DNA from 3 places in the Streptomyces sp. A18 genome. Region 1 is predicted to be linked to each of the others. Evidence: predicted binding sites of a transcription regulator. Region 1 holds the regulator's gene; each other region holds the start of a gene.
What was found. The regulator HrcA, encoded in region 1, represses chaperone genes, less so after heat shock. The targets are predictions, from matches to a motif close to TTNGCACTCNGNNNNNCNGAGTGCNAA.
Positions count from the first base shown of each region.

Region 2: groES (co-chaperone GroES) is a predicted target of HrcA. The motif match lies at 1,763-1,789, and genes of this name have one in related genera.
Region 3: groL (chaperonin GroEL) is a predicted target of HrcA. The motif match lies at 1,377-1,403, and genes of this name have one in related genera.

Region 1 covers NZ_JBWLKL010000003.1:514,572-517,846, forward strand. The annotation lists gene dnaJ (molecular chaperone DnaJ) at 60-1,199, opposite strand; gene hrcA (heat-inducible transcriptional repressor HrcA) at 1,200-2,216, opposite strand; gene AC5P1C_RS08010 (MBL fold metallo-hydrolase) at 2,418-3,161, shown strand; gene AC5P1C_RS08015 (DUF3097 domain-containing protein) at 3,196-3,275, shown strand, end outside.
Region 2 covers NZ_JBWLKL010000008.1:290,859-294,133, forward strand. The annotation lists gene groL (chaperonin GroEL) at 1-1,190, opposite strand, end outside; gene groES (co-chaperone GroES) at 1,311-1,619, opposite strand; gene AC5P1C_RS16570 (polysaccharide deacetylase family protein) at 2,114-3,061, opposite strand; gene AC5P1C_RS16575 (class I SAM-dependent methyltransferase) at 3,153-3,275, shown strand, end outside.
Region 3 covers NZ_JBWLKL010000028.1:35,369-38,643, reverse strand. The annotation lists gene groL (chaperonin GroEL) at 1-1,249, opposite strand, end outside; gene AC5P1C_RS31595 (cold-shock protein) at 1,574-1,777, opposite strand; gene AC5P1C_RS31590 (MoaD/ThiS family protein) at 2,201-2,476, opposite strand; gene thrC (threonine synthase) at 2,590-3,275, opposite strand, start outside.

The DNA.
Region 1 (3,275 bases):
ACGACAAAGCGCCCCCGGCAGGAGAAACCCTGCCGGAGGCGCACGTACCGCTCAAGGCGCTACCGCCCGTTGAACGCATCCTTCAAACGGGAGAACAGACCCTGCTGCCCCGGCTGGAACTGCCCCGTAGGCCGCTCCTCGCCCCGCAGCACCGCAAGCTCCCGGAGGACCCGCTCCTGCTCCGCGTCCAGCTTGCTCGGCGTGAGGACCTCGACGTGCACGATGAGGTCGCCGCGACCGCCGCCCCGCAGGTGCGTGATGCCCCTGCCGTGCAGCGGCACCGACTGGCCGGACTGCGTGCCCGGCCGGATGTCGACCTCTTCCAGGCCGTCCAGCGTCTCGAGGGGCACCTTCGTGCCCAGAGCCGCGGCCGTCATCGGAATGGTGACCGTGCAGTGCAGGTCGTCCCCGCGCCGCTGGAACACCGCGTGCGGCAGCTCGTGGATCTCCACGTACAGGTCGCCGGCGGGGCCGCCGCCTGGGCCGACCTCGCCCTCGCCCGCGAGCTGGATCCGCGTGCCGTTGTCGACACCGGCGGGGATCTTCACGGTGAGCGTCCGCCGCGACCGGATGCGGCCGTCACCGGCGCACTCGGGACACGGGGTGGGCACGACCGTGCCGAAGCCCTGGCACTGCGGGCACGGCCTGGAGGTCATGACCTGGCCGAGGAAGGACCGCGTGACCTGCGATACCTCGCCGCGACCGCGGCACATGTCACACGTCTGAGCGGACGTCCCCGGCGCGGCACCTTCACCGCTGCAGGTCGTACAGACGACCGCTGTGTCGACCTGTATGTCCTTGGTGGTCCCGAAGGCCGCCTCGTCCAGGTCGATCTCGAGCCGGATCATCGCGTCCTGGCCGCGGCGCGTGCGCGACCGGGGGCCACGCTGCGACGCCGTGCCGAAGAACGCGTCCATGATGTCCGAGAAGTTGCCGAAGCCACCGGCCCCGAAACCGCCCGCACCCCCGCCTGCGCCCTGCTGGGACAGCGGGTCGCCGCCGAGGTCGTAGACCTGCTTCTTCTGCGGGTCCGACAACACCTCGTACGCGGCGTTGATCTCCTTGAAGCGCTCCTGAGTCTTCGGGTCCGGATTCACGTCCGGGTGAAGCTCTCGCGCAAGCCTCCGGAAGGCCTTCTTGATCTCGTCCTGGGAAGCGTCGCGGCGCACGCCTAGTACGGCGTAGTAGTCCGTGGCCACTTACGACTCCGCCAGGATCTGTCCGACGTAACGTGCCACTGCGCGTACTGCTCCCATCGTTCCCGGATAGTCCATGCGGGTCGGGCCGACCACGCCGAGTTTGGCTACTGCCTCGCTGCCCGAACCGTAGCCGACGGAGACCACGGACGTGGAGCTGAGCCCCTCATGGGCGTTCTCGTGACCGATCCGTACGGTCATGCCCGAATCCGTGGCCTCGCCAAGCAACTTGAGCAGGACGACCTGCTCCTCAAGAGCCTCCAGGACGGGCCTGATGGTGAGGGGAAAGTCATGTCCGAAGCGGGTGAGATTGGCCGTTCCGCCGATCATCAGCCGCTCTTCGGTCTCTTCGACGAGGGTTTCGAGGAGCGTGGAGAGCACCGTCGCCACCGTGCCCCTGTCCTCCGCGTCGAAGGACTCCGTCATGTCCTGCACCAGCTGCGGCACGTCCGCGAAGCGACGCCCCGCGACCCTGCTGTTGAGCCGCGCCCGCAGATCCGCGAGCGAGGTCTCTCCGAAGGGGGCAGGACAGTCGATCATGCGCTGCTCGACCCGGCCCGTGTCCGTGATCAGTACGAGCATCAGGCGGGCGGGAGCCAGCGAGAGCAGCTCCACGTGCCGCACCGTCGACCGCGTCAGGGACGGGTACTGCACGACCGCGACCTGCCGGGTCAACTGCGCGAGCAGCCGCACCGTACGAGCGACCACGTCGTCCAGGTCGACGGCGCCGTCGAGGAAGTTCTGGATGGCCCTGCGCTCCGGCGCCGCCATCGGCTTGACGCCCGCGAGCTTGTCGACGAAGAGGCGGTACCCCTTGTCCGTGGGGATGCGCCCCGCACTCGTATGAGGCTGGGCGATGAAGCCCTCCTCTTCGAGTGCCGCCATGTCGTTGCGGACGGTGGCCGGGGAGACCCCGAGGCTGTGGCGCTCCGTGAGCGCCTTGGAGCCGACCGGCTCCTCGGTGCCCACATAGTCGTGGACGATGGCGCGCAGCACCTCGAGCCTGCGTTCACTGAGCATCCGCGCAACACCTCCACCCTTTCGCCCTGAAACCTGTCTGCCCGCGATCCTGCCTGGCACTCCCCGCGGGCGAGTGCCAGCCCGCACCGCGCCCAGTGTACGGCCGCGAGGTACGACCCCGGCAAGGGCCGGACCCCTATGTCGGTCCGACGGCCGAGGTGGCGGCTGCCAAGCCGCCCGCGCGGGGCTAGCGTCGACTCCATGGATGTGGCACTGGCTTGGGACGAGGCGGGCTGGGAGCGGCTCGCGCCGCATGTGGGGCGGCGGCGACTCCCGGTCTGGGACTGTACGGCGGGCCTTGTCGTCGGCGGCGAATCGGCGCTGATGATCGAGGCGGGGGCAACCCTGCGCGAGGGGGCACAGCTGCGTACCCAGGCGCGCGGCATTCTCGGCGGGGGCCGCCGGGTCACCCACCTCGTCCTGACGCACCCGCACTTCGACCATGTCCTGGGCGCCGCGGCGTTCGCGGGCGTGCAGGTGTACGGCGCGGTCGGCCTCGACACGCTCCTGGCGAAGGGGCGCGACGAACTGCGCGACGACGCCGTCCGGCACGGCGTCTCCCCGGACGCCGCGGCGGAGGCCACCGACCTGCTCGTGCACCCGCACCACTTGGTGTGCGGGGAGTGGACGCTCGACCTGGGCGGCGGGGTGCAGGTGCTGCTCGCGAACGTCGGCCCGGGGCACTCGGGCCACGACCTGGCGGTCCTGGTCCCCGGCACGGACAGCTCCCCGGAGATCGTCTTCTGCGGCGACCTGGTCGAGGAGTCGGGCGAACCGCAGGCGGGTCCTGACGCGGTCCCGAAGCGGTGGCCTGCGGCGCTCGACCGGCTCCTCTCCCTGGGCGGGGACGACGCGCTGTACGTCCCGGGGCACGGCGCGGTGGTCGATGCGGCTTTTGTCCGTGCGCAGCGCGCCACACTGGCGGCCCGCTTCGGCGTGTCGTAGCCGGTCGTACGCCGTTTCTCCTATCGTCGTGCGAATGCTCCCACCCGCCTCCCGCCAGCACCCCTCCAACGAGGGCCCTTCGGGCCCGCAGCGCCGTCTGTACTCCGCAGACCT
Region 2 (3,275 bases), on a different contig from region 1:
TCCAGACGGTGCTTCTTCTCCTTGAGCTCGACCTCGGTGGCGGCGCCGACCTTGATCACGCAGACGCCACCGGCGAGCTTCGCCAGGCGCTCCTGCAGCTTCTCGCGGTCCCAGTCCGAGTCCGTGGACTCGATCTCGGCCTTGATCTGGTTGACGCGGCCCGCGACCTCGGAGGCGTCGCCGCCGCCGTCGACCACGGTGGTGTCGTCCTTGGTGACGGTCACGCGGCGCGCGGTGCCGAGCACGTCGAGGCCGACCTGGTCGAGCTTGAGGCCGACCTCTTCGGCGATGACGGTGCCGCCGGTGAGGGTGGCGAGGTCACCGAGCATGGCCTTGCGGCGGTCGCCGAAGCCGGGAGCCTTCACCGCGACGGCGTTGAAGGTGCCGCGGATCTTGTTCACGACCAGGGTCGACAGGGCCTCGCCCTCGACGTCCTCGGCGATGATCAGGAGCGGCTTCGAGGCGTTGGTCTGGATGACCTTCTCGAGCAGCGGCAGGAGGTCCTGGATGGAGGAGATCTTGCCCTGGTGGATCAGGATGTACGGGTCGTCGAGGACGGCCTCCATACGCTCCTGGTCGGACACCATGTACGGGGACAGGTAGCCCTTGTCGAAGGCCATGCCCTCGGTGAAGTCCAGCTCGAGACCGAAGGTGTTGGACTCCTCGACGGTGATGACACCGTCCTTGCCGACCTTGTCCATCGCCTCGGCGATGAGCTCGCCGACCTGCGGGTCCTGGGCGGACAGACCGGCGACGGCCGCGATGTCGGCCTTGTCGTCGATCGGGCGCGCGGTCGAGAGGAGCTCCTCGGACACGGCCTTGACGGCGGCGTCGATGCCCTTCTTCAGGGCGGCCGGGGAGGCGCCGGCGGCTACGTTGCGCAGGCCTTCCTTGACCAGGGCCTGGGCGAGGACCGTCGCGGTGGTGGTGCCGTCACCCGCGATGTCGTTGGTCTTGGTCGCCACCTCCTTGACGAGCTGCGCGCCGAGGTTCTCGTACGGGTCCTCGACCTCGACCTCACGGGCGATGGTGACGCCGTCGTTGGTGATGGTGGGGGCGCCGAACTTCTTGTCGATGACGACGTTGCGGCCGCGGGGGCCGATCGTCACCTTGACCGTGTCGGCAAGCTTGTTGACGCCGCGCTCGAGGGCGCGACGGGCGTCCTCGTCGAACTTCAGGATCTTCGCCATGGGAGCGGTTCAGCCCTCTCGGAAAACTCGGGTTTGACGAACGAACTGCGCCCCTCGCCGCCCGGCAATCAGCAGGGGTGGCCAGGGGCGCAGCTCAAAGCATGTTTCTGCTCGGGTGAATTACTTCTCGACGATCGCGAGCACGTCGCGAGCCGAGAGGACGAGGTACTCGTCGCCGTTGTACTTCACCTCGGTGCCGCCGTACTTGCTGTACAGCACGACGTCGCCGACCTTGACGTCGAGCGGCAGGCGCTCGCCGTTCTCGAAGCGACCCGGACCCACGGCGAGGACAGCACCCTCCTGGGGCTTCTCCTTCGCGGTGTCCGGAATGACCAGGCCAGAGGCCGTGGTCTGCTCGGCGTCGAGCGGCTGGACCACAATGCGGTCCTCAAGCGGCTTGATGGCAACCTTGGAGCTGGCGGTCGTCACGATCCGGTCTCCCCCTTCGGAGATCTACGGGGTTAACAGTCTGGGGTGGCGACCAGGTGGATCCGTCGTCGCGGGTGCCGGACCTGCCCGTCGCTGTTGGCACTCTCCAGTGGTGAGTGCCAAGGCCGAGACTAGGACGACGATTAGCACTCGGTCAAGCGGACTGCTAATTCGCTGACGCGGGTCTTATGGGGACGGGCTGCCCCGCGGGGCCACGGGGACGTCTCCCCGCCCTTCCGGGCAACGCCTTCCGGGGTCCTGTGGTTCCTTCTCGGCAGCTGGGCTCCGCCCTGATTCCGGTGGGCCCGCGGGCCGGGCACAACTGGGCGAAGGACCCGGTTCACCGGGCTTCTTCGACGGGACCTTCTCCGCCGCCTTTCTGCCCAGGCGTTCGATCGGGTCCACCGACTGCGCGCACCCCGTGAGCAGCGCGGGCGCGAGCACGCCCGCCGCAAGGGCCGCGGCGAGACAGCGGTGCGCCCGCGCCCGCCGGGTCACAGGTAGTCCTCCAGCCTGGCCACCGCGTACCCCTTGTCGGTGACGATCTTCATGACCTTGCGGATCATGTCCGGCATCGTGCCCTTCCAGTCCTCGCGCCCACGGAAGTGCGTGAGGATGATGTCGCCGGGGTGCAGGTCCCGGTCCCACTCGCGCCAGTCCATGCGGTCGGGGAACGCCTCGGACGCCCACAGCGGAACGGCCTTGATGCCGCAGGACTTGGCGGCGCGCAGCGAGTCCGCGTTGTAGTTGCCGTACGGCGGGCGGAAGAGCTCGGGGCGTTTGCCGTACTGCTTCTGGATGACGTCTTGCATGCCGCAGATCTCGCGCCGCTGCTCCTTGTACGAAAGCCCCGGCAGATAGGGGTGGTTGAGGGTGTGGTTGTTCAGCGAGACACCGCGGGACTGCATCTTCTTGAAGTAGGCGTAGTCCTCCTTGACCAGATAGTCGCTGAGGAACGCGGTGTACGGGATCTTCAGCTCGCTCATCATCTTGAGCAGCGCCGGGTCCTTCTCGGCGCCGTCGTCGATGGTCAGGAAGACGACCTTCTTCTTGGTCGGGATCGTCGTGAAGACGGGCGGCAGGCCCGCCTGTCCCTTGACCTCGAACCCCTTGCGGGTGGTGATCTTCGGCTTCGCCGCGGGGGCGGGCGGCGCGGCCAGCGGGGTCTTGGCCAGGCCCCAGCGCTTCGCGGCGGCGGCGCGGGCGACCTGGGCGACGCGGAGTTTCTGGGCGTAGGAGTCGAGGGCGCGGGCGGGCGGCGCGTCCAGGCGCTGCTGACCGGGGGCGGGCTTGGCCGCGCCGTCGGTGCCCGATGCGCAGCCGGAGGCGATCGCGGCGGCCGTGATCACGGCGGCCCCGGCCCGCACCCGCCCACGCGCCCGGCCCGGCTTCTGATTCTTCCGCCTCGCCCAGAATTTGTCGTTTTGTCGTACTAGCTGCATGGCGCCGGATCTTTGCAGCTCACGGCCCGGCTGCCCGGCCGACACCGCCGCCGGGCGCGCACCATCCACCGACTGGCCCACAATGGGCCGGGTGAACGACCTCGACGCCGCCCTGACCGCCTTCTCCGCGCTGCTCACCGCCGAGGGCCGGTCCCTGCTCGATCTCAACGAGGTGCGGGAGGCCGATCCGGCCAGGGAGCTCGCCGTCGCCACG
Region 3 (3,275 bases), on a different contig from region 1:
GGGCCACGCCACCACCGGCGACGATGCCCTCTTCGACGGCGGCCTTCGCGTTGCGAACGGCGTCCTCGATGCGGTGCTTGCGCTCCTTGAGCTCGACCTCGGTCGCGGCACCGGCCTTGATGACCGCAACACCGCCGGCGAGCTTCGCCAGGCGCTCCTGCAGCTTCTCGCGGTCGTAGTCGCTGTCCGAGTTCTCGATCTCGGCGCGGATCTGGTTGACGCGACCCTGGACCTGGTCGCTCTCACCGGAGCCGTCGACGATCGTGGTCTCGTCCTTGGTGATGACGACCTTGCGGGCGCGGCCGAGCAGGTCGAGACCGGCGTTCTCCAGCTTGAGGCCGACCTCCTCGGAGATGACGGTGCCACCGGTGAGGATGGCGATGTCGCCGAGCATGGCCTTACGGCGGTCACCGAAGCCCGGGGCCTTGACGGCGACGGACTTGAAGGTGCCACGGATCTTGTTGACGACCAGGGTCGACAGGGCCTCGCCCTCGACGTCCTCGGCGATGATCAGCAGCGGCTTGCCGGACTGCATGACCTTCTCGAGGAGCGGAAGGAGGTCCTTCACGTTCGAGATCTTGGAGTTGACGATCAGGATGTACGGGTCGTCGAGCGACGCCTCCATACGCTCCATGTCGGTGGCGAAGTACGCCGAGATGTAGCCCTTGTCGAAGCGCATGCCCTCGGTGAGCTCGAGCTCGAGACCGAAGGTCTGCGACTCCTCGACGGTGATGACGCCTTCCTTGCCGACCTTGTCCATCGCCTCGGCGATGAGCTCGCCGATCTGGGTGTCGGCGGCGGAGATGGAGGCGGTCGAAGCGATCTGCTCCTTGGTCTCCACGTCCTTGGCCTGCTCGAGCAGGGCGCCCGAGACGGCCTCGACGGCCTTCTCGATGCCACGCTTGAGGGCCATCGGGTTGGCACCGGCGGCTACGTTGCGAAGGCCCTCGCGGACCAGCGCCTGGGCCAGGACGGTCGCGGTCGTCGTGCCGTCACCGGCGACGTCGTCCGTCTTCTTCGCGACCTCCTTGACCAGCTCGGCGCCGATCTTCTCGTACGGGTCCTCGAGCTCGATCTCCTTGGCGATGGAAACACCATCGTTGGTGATCGTGGGGGCACCCCACTTCTTCTCGAGGACGACGTTGCGACCCTTGGGGCCCAGGGTCACCTTGACGGCGTCGGCGAGCTGGTTCATGCCGCGCTCGAGGCCGCGCCGTGCCTCCTCGTCGAACGCGATGATCTTGGCCATGTGAAGTGGTCCTCCCGGACAGGGGTGGCATGCTCCGGATCGCGCCAGTGCCCGCGACGGACGGCCTGCAAACCTTGTGGTTCCTTGCCCCACCCGGCCTGCGGGCCTCACCGACCCGATCCAAGTTCTGTCACTCTCACTCGGAGAGTGCTAAGCCCAATGATTAGCACTCGACCCCTACGAGTGCAAGCGCCTCTTACGGATCCCAGACGTACGAGGGGGCGCGCGCACGGGGGTGCGCCACGGGACGCACGAGAGACCCGCACCCCTGTCGGGATGCGGGCCCCTCGTCACTCGCTAAGTCACTGGCCGATCGCGCCGAGATCAAACGGCGAGCTTGACCATGTCCGCCTGCGGACCCTTCTGGCCCTGCGAGATCTCGAACTCCACTCGCTGACCTTCTTCAAGGGTGCGGTAGCCGTCCATCTGAATCGCGCTGTAGTGGACGAAAACATCCGCACCACCGTCGACCGCGATGAAGCCGTACCCCTTCTCCGCGTTGAACCACTTGACGGTGCCCTGAGCCATGCCTAACTCCCCTATTACTGGCCCTTGCACGGACCCGCACTTCGCGGACCCGGGTCAGACCTCACCCCCCCAATGGGTTGTGGAGGCGTGCGCCGGAACGCGTCGACCGCGGCTGAATGTATCTGCCCAACTGCCCTCTGCAACAGGTCAATCGGACGAGAATTCTGGGCACGCCTGATCGGAGATTTGCGGAGAATTCGCCGGAGTTCAGGGCAAGTCGGGCCAGACAAATGCCACGGGAAGGGCAAATGGGCAGTGCACTTTGGCTACTTCTTGTCGCCCTCGGGGCGACTTCGTATATGCGCTCGGCACAAACAGGAAGCTCGCTTCCCAACTGTACCGCGCTCAACCGCATGGAATTGCCCCCTCCGCTTCTCTCGCGGAGGGGGCAATGGAGATTACGCAGGGTGTTTCTTTAAAGGATCAACCACCCGCGACGGCGGGAATGATGGACACTCCGGCACCGTCCGGCGTCGCCGTCTCCAGGCCCTGCTCGAAGCGGACGTCGTCGTCGTTCACGTAGACGTTCACGAAGCGCCGCAGCTTGCCCTGGTCGTCCAGGACACGGGCAGCGATGCCCGTGTGGTTCTTCTCCAGGTCGGCGATGACCTCGGAGAGGGTCGCCCCCTCAGCGGCGACCTCGGACTGACCGCCGGTGTAGGTGCGGAGGATGGTGGGGATACGAACGTTCACGCTCATGGGGTTCACCTCGATGATTCAGGGGGCGGAGGCGCCCCGTCAGGGGCGCGGGGAACTGCGCGAGGACGGACCACGACCGCCCGTCGGCGACGGGCGGTCAGGCCCTACGGCGGTTAACCGGCCAGCCCGGCGGAGCGAAACGCGTCAAGGCTGGGCTTGATCGTCGCCGTCGCCTGAGAGGTCTCGGCAACAGCGTCCAGGGTCTTGAGGCCGTCACCGGTGTTCAGGACCACCGTGGTCAGGGAGGGATCGATGAGGCCCGCCTCGATCAGCTTCTTGGTGACCCCCACGGTCACCCCCCCGGCGGTCTCCGCGAAGATGCCCTCGGTCCGGGCGAGCAGCTTGATCGCGTCGACGACCTGCTCGTCGTTCACGTCCTCGACGGCCCCGCCCGTGCGACGCGCGATGTCCAGGACGTACGGCCCGTCGGCGGGGTTGCCGATGGCGAGGGACTTGGCGATGGTGTCCGGCTTCTGCGGGCGCACGACGTCGTGGCCCGCCTTGAAGGCGGTCGACACCGGCGAGCAGCCCTCGGCCTGAGCGCCGAAGATCTTGTAGGGCTTGTCCTCGACGAGACCCAGCTTGATGAGCTCCTTCAGGCCCTTGTCGATCTTCGTGAGCTGCGAGCCCGACGCGATCGGGATCACCAGCTGGTCGGGAAGGACCCACCCCAGCTGCTCGCAGATCTCGTACGCGAGCGTCTTGGAGCCCTCGCCATAGTACGGCCGCAGGTTCACGTTCACGAAGCCCCAGCCCTCGCCCAGCGGGTCACCGATGAGCTCGGAGCAGAAGCGGTTCA